2 regions of the Pseudomonas sp. BE134 genome follow, and region 1 is predicted to be linked to the other one. Evidence: predicted binding sites of a transcription regulator. Region 1 holds the regulator's gene; the other holds the start of a gene.
The links. Region 1 encodes FliA, which starts transcription of late flagellar genes. Its sites were predicted from a motif close to CTAAAGTTTNNNNNNNNNNNGCCGNTAA; they were not measured.
Positions count from the first base shown of each region.

Region 2: J2Y56_RS17165 (methyl-accepting chemotaxis protein) is a predicted target of FliA. The motif match lies at 1,722-1,749, and genes of this name have one in related genera.

Region 1 is NZ_JAVDUA010000026.1:45,765-48,855, forward strand. It holds gene J2Y56_RS20725 (protein phosphatase CheZ) at 1-179, opposite strand, end outside; gene J2Y56_RS20730 (chemotaxis response regulator CheY) at 202-573, opposite strand; gene fliA (RNA polymerase sigma factor FliA) at 742-1,482, opposite strand; gene fleN (flagellar synthesis regulator FleN) at 1,479-2,309, opposite strand; gene flhF (flagellar biosynthesis protein FlhF) at 2,426-3,091, opposite strand, start outside.
Region 2 is NZ_JAVDUA010000019.1:93,497-96,587, forward strand. It holds gene nadC (carboxylating nicotinate-nucleotide diphosphorylase) at 1-120, opposite strand, end outside; gene ampD (1,6-anhydro-N-acetylmuramyl-L-alanine amidase AmpD) at 273-833, shown strand; gene ampE (regulatory signaling modulator protein AmpE) at 830-1,666, shown strand; gene J2Y56_RS17165 (methyl-accepting chemotaxis protein) at 1,839-3,091, shown strand, end outside.

The sequences.
Region 1 (3,091 bases):
AGCTCGCGAGTGAGCTTGCCCACTTCCTGGTACAGGCCGCGGTCACGGGTCTGATTGAGCTCATGGATCAATTGCACAGCGTCGCCGAACCGGCCCTTTTCAAGGCTCTCGACCAGTTCCACTGCGTGTTTTTTCAGGGTCGATTCAAAATCGCCCATTGAAGATTCTTTATGCTCCATAGCTCCCCCGTGGCGCAGTGGATCAACCGATGCGTTCGAAAATCTTCTCGATTTTTTCTTTCAACGCCTGGGCCGTGAAGGGTTTGACGACATAGCCGTTTACACCGGCCTGGGCCGCTTCGATGATCTGCTCGCGCTTGGCTTCAGCAGTCACCATCAGCACCGGCAAGTGCTTGAGCTTTTCATCGGCGCGCACGTGGCGCAGCAAATCGATACCGGTCATGCCAGGCATGTTCCAGTCCGTTACCAGAAAGTCGATGCTTCCGCTGTTGAGAACCGGAATGGCAGTAGTGCCATCGTCGGCTTCGACCGTGTTGGTGAACCCAAGGTCACGCAACAGGTTTTTTATGATCCGCCGCATCGTTGAGAAGTCATCAACGATGAGGATTTTCATGTTCTTGTCCAATTCGACCTCCAAGCAGTCTTAAACGCGCCCAGCACCTGGACACGCCATTTCATTCAAACCGGCAATGCATTCGATGACTGTCTGGAGCACAACAGATCGCGACCAGTGCCGTTCAAAACCGCACCAGACTCGTTCGCAGTGTCCCCCACACTGCCTTCAGCGCGCTCGCCACTCCCCCAAACGCCCCCGCAAACGGGCCGCGCACTGGCTGTGTAACTGGCTGACCCGCGATTCGCTGACCCCCAGGACCTCACCGATTTCCTTGAGATTCAACTCTTCGTCGTAGTACAGCGCCAACACCAGTCGCTCACGCTCCGGCAAATTGGCAATCGCGTCCGCCAGCGCCGCCTGGAAGCGTTCATCTTCCAGATCGCGTGACGGCTCGAGATGAGCACTCGCGCCATCCTCGTGCAGCCCTTCGTGTTCGCCGTCCTGCAACAGATCGTCGAAACTGAATAAGCGGCTACCGAGGGTGTCGTTCAAAATCCCGTAATAATCGTCGAGACTCAATTGGAGTTCGGCCGCAACCTCGTGATCTTTAGCGTCACGACCGGTTTTAGCTTCAATAGAGCGAATTGCGTCACTGACCATGCGGGTATTTCGGTGGACCGAACGCGGAGCCCAGTCCCCCTTGCGCACTTCATCAAGCATGGCGCCGCGGATTCGTATGCCCGCGTACGTCTCGAAACTCGCGCCCTTGCTGGCGTCGTATTTGGTCGACACTTCCAGCAGGCCGATCATCCCGGCCTGGATCAGGTCTTCAACCTGAACACTGGCTGGCAGACGGGCCAGCAAGTGGTAAGCAATGCGTTTGACCAGTGGCGCGTAACGCTCGATCAGCTCGTACTGCGCGTCACGTGCCGAGTTCTTGTAGAGGTTGTAGCCACTGGCTGTCATAGAACGGGACCCGCGGTCTGCTGCACCAGCCGCTCGACGAAAAACTCCAGGTGCCCGCGCGGGTTGGCAGGCAATGGCCAGGTATCGACCTTCTGCGCGATGGCCTTGAAGGCCAGGGCGCACTTGGAACGCGGGAAGGCTTCGTAAACAGCGCGTTGCTTCTGCACGGCCTTGCGCACGCTTTCGTCGTAAGGCACCGCGCCGACGTACTGCAGAGCGACGTCGAGGAAGCGATCAGTGACCTTGGTCAACTTGGCGAACAGGTTACGACCCTCTTGCGGGCTCTGGGCCATGTTGGCCAGGACGCGGAAGCGGTTCATGCCGTAATCGCGGTTAAGCAACTTGATCAGCGCGTAAGCGTCGGTGATGGAGGTCGGCTCGTCGCAGACCACCAGCAAGACTTCTTGCGCTGCACGAACAAAGCTGACGACCGAGTCGCCAATACCCGCAGCCGTGTCGATCACCAGGACGTCGAGGTTGTCACCGATGTCGCTGAAGGCCTGGATCAGGCCGGCGTGTTGAGCCGGGCTCAGGTGAACCATGCTCTGTGTGCCGGAGGCCGCCGGAATGATTCGAACACCGCCCGGCCCCTGCAACAGAACGTCGCGCAGCTCGCAGCGGCCTTCAATCACGTCGGCCAGGGTACGTTTGGGTGTCAGTCCCAGCAGGACGTCGACATTCGCCAGGCCCAGGTCAGCGTCCAACAGCATGACGCGACGGCCGAGCTCGGCCAGGGCCAGTGACAAATTCACTGACACGTTAGTCTTGCCGACGCCACCTTTGCCGCCGGTCACCGCAATCACCTGTACGGGATGCATGCTGCCCATGTTATTTCTTTACCTTGTCTTGCATAGACGGAGGCCACATTACTGGCTGCGCGTTCGCTAAAGGAACAATGCATGGCAGGCCATCGATGTAGGTACAAAAACTGTTCATTACTACCTTAGCCGACCTGCTTGGTCGGGCTGTGGTAAATATCAGCGAACATATCAGCCATGGCTTCTTCGCTGGGTTCTTCCTGCATTTGTACGCTAACGGCGCGGCTGACCAACTGATGACGTCGCGGCAGATGCAAATCATCCGGAATCCGCGGGCCGTCGGTCAGATAAGCCACCGGCAACTCATGACTGATCGCCAGGCTTAACACCTCGCCCAGACTTGCCGTTTCATCCAGTTTAGTCAGGATGCAGCCAGCGAGCCCACAACGCTTGTAGCTATGATAAGCGGCTGTTAGAACCTGTTTCTGGCTAGTGGTTGCCAACACCAGATAATTTTTTGATTTGATGCCACGTCCGGCCAGGCTTTCGAGTTGCATACGCAGTGCCGGATCGCTGGCCTGAAGGCCCGCGGTATCAATCAACACCACGCGTTTGCGCAGCAGCGGTTCCAGCGCCTGTACCAATGACTGCCCCGGATCGACATGGGTCACCGACACATTGAGAATCCGCCCGAGCGTCCTGAGCTGCTCCTGGGCGCCAATGCGAAAGCTGTCCATGCTCACCAGCGCGATATTCTGTGCACCGTACTTGAGTACGTAACGGGCGGCGAGCTTGGCCAGGGTGGTGGTCTTGCCCATACCGGCAGGACCGACCATGGCAATCACACCGCC
Region 2 (3,091 bases), on a different contig from region 1:
CAGGCGTTCGGCCGGGATCAACTGCGCGGTGATGTCGCCGCTGCCGATGTCTTCTCGCAACGCACGGCGTACGTTGGCTTCGATTTCGGCGGTCAGGTCGGCGAGACGTAGATTCGGCATAACGGGCTCCACAAACAAAGTGGTCCGATTATAGGGCCATGGCACGAGTCAACCCAAGGTCTCATAGACGTTCCATTCGCGGCAATGATCGCATCTGGAGGGGCTATCGCGGCATACTGGGCGCCAACACAGTCGTCGTTGAAGGAACCGGTATGCAGTTGGACCCCGCGAGTGGTTGGTGTCAGGACGTGCGTTTATGCCCCTCACCCAACTTCAATGCGCGCCCCTCGGGCGAAATTTCCCTGCTGGTGATCCACAACATCAGCTTGCCGCCAGCGCAGTTCGCCACCGGCAAAGTGCAGGAATTCTTCCAGAATCGTCTGGATGTCACGGAGCATCCTTATTTTGAAGGCATTGCTGACTTGCGGGTGTCCGCCCACTTTCTGATTGAGCGCGACGGTGCTGTCACTCAGTTTGTCTCTTGCATTGAACGTGCCTGGCACGCCGGTGTTTCGAGTTTCGAGGGCCGGGACACCTGTAACGATTTTTCGGTGGGCATCGAGCTTGAAGGCACGGATGATCTGCCGTTCACCGATGCTCAGTATCTTGCGCTGACGGCTTTGACCCGACAGCTGCAAAACGCCTACACCGGCATCACTGCGCAGCGCATTTGCGGGCACAGCGACGTCGCGCCGGGGCGCAAGACCGATCCAGGACCGGCGTTCGACTGGGCACGCTATCGCGCGGCCCTGGCAAAAGAGGAAGGACAATGAGTTTTCTGGTGTTGCTGTTGGCGGTGTGGATCGAGAAATTCTCGGCACTGCGCCATCGGGTCCAGCGAGATGGCGGTTGGGTGCGCGAGCTGAACAAGCTTGAGGTCACGCCACGTCTGATCGACCGGTCATGGTTAATCCTGATCATTATGGTGTTGTTGCCGGTCGCGCTGTTGGGGTTACTGCTCGTGGTGCTGGAGCCCTTGGCCTACGGTCTGCTGGCGTTACCGGTGCATTTGCTGGTGGTGATTTACAGCCTGGGCCGAGGCGATCTGTTGGCGGGCTTGGGGCCATTTCGCGATGCCTGGCGCCGGGAAGACCTGCAAGCCGCTGAGCATGTGGCCGAACGTGACCTGGATATTTGCGCCGAAAGTGGCGAGCAATTGCTGGAACGGGTCGAAGCACACCTGCTGTGGGAGGCTTATCAAAGTTTCTTTGCGGTCATTTTCTGGTACTTCCTGCTGGGGCCGGTTGCGGCCCTGAGTTATCGCTTGCTGGCACTGGCCGAGGAGCATGGGCAGAACCCGGCCGTGGTCGAGCGCGCGGCACAATTGCGCCACGCCTTTGATTGGGTGCCCGTGCGGTTGCTGGCGATGAGTTTTGCGCTGATCGGCAATTTTGTGGCGGTCAGCCGGGTGATGTTGCATGAGTTGCTGAACTGGAACATCAGCGCTGCTCAGCTGATCGAGAAAGTCGGGCTGGTAGCCGGTGAAATTCCGGCCCCGGTCGTCGGACCGGATGGCATCAACAGCCTGGACCGGATCTGGGAGTTGCTACTGCGCGCGGCAGTGCTCTGGTACGCCGGTTTTGCGCTGTGGACGGTGCTCCCGTAACACTTCAATCCCAGTAGCAGCAGGCTGCTACAGGGATTGATCTCCCCGCGTTAACCTTAAGTTACAAAACATCCTGCCGATTTAAGATATACAGGGATAGCGCTCGATAGTGGCTATCTGCCGCTGGCCTGCGCCTGCCAAATAAAAATAAGAACTCAAAGGGAGACTTCCAGTGAAGAGCTTGCTCTATCCCGCCGTCGCGCTGATGAACCGCCTGAGCTTCGGCATGAAGTTCAGCCTGATCAGCGTGCTGTTCCTTGTGCCCATGCTGGTGACCAACTTCTATCTGGTGCGCGACTCCTATCGTGAATTTCAGGGCACACAAGTCGAACTGCAGAGCCTCAACCTGCTGGGCAGCGGCCTGACCCTTCGGCGAGACCTGGAGACACTGAATAATCTGGTACAGATCAACGTCACGCTGGGCCAGTCCGGCAAGGCCGGCAATGTCGAGTCGAAGATCGGCACGCTGGAGCAAAGTATCCTGGCGCGCCTGCAAGGGCTGACGGCAATGACCACTGATCCAGAGCAGATCACCGCTTTTGATGGCAAGCGCGATGAAATGATTGCCGCTTTCAAGGCCCAGCAAGCGGAAACCTCCCTGCAAAGTAAAAGCGGCATGATCGGCAAACTGCTCGGCAGCGCGCAGATTTTCAGCCAGATCATCGCCACTCAGGCCGGCCTCAGTCGCGACAATCAAAGCGACATGCGTCAACTGAGCGAACTGATCACCAGCGTCACTCCACCTGTGACCCAACTGCTGGGCGAAGGCCGCGCGATGGGTTCCTTTTCGCTGGGGCAAGGCTTTATCAACTCGGCGTCGAGCACTCGATTTGATGAGCTGTTGGCGCAGATCGAAAAGCTTCAGGGCGAATACGGCCTGAAATTGCAGGACGCCTTGGGCTCCAGCAAAGCGGCGCGTGAAACCCTGGCCGCTCAAGCGGATAGCAGCAAGGCTTCGCTGAAAAAAGCCAGTGAGCTGTTCGAAGAAAAAGTGGTGATGGCGGACACACTCGATACACCCTGGCAGGGTTTTTACGATCAGGTCACTGGCCTGATGGACCAAACTTACCAACTCAACGAAGCCACCTTGAAATTCCTCGGTACCCAGTTGCAGCAGCGACTGGAGCAAAACCGCACTCACATGATCTTGCAGGCCGTGGCGCTGTCGGTGGTGTTTGTGCTGATTTTCTACCTTTACGGCGGCTTCTACGCTTCAACCCGCACCACCCTCAAGCGGCTTGGCGCCATGATGGACACAGTCGCTGCCGGCGACATGACGGTGACCTTCCGTGCGCAAAGCCGCGATGAACTTGGCGAGTTGGGTGAGGTGTTCAACGGCACCGTGAAGAAAATCCATGACCTGATCGAGCGAGTCGGCAAGACCGTCAATGAGGTCGAGCGTCAGGCCGGGCAGGTTCAAAGCGT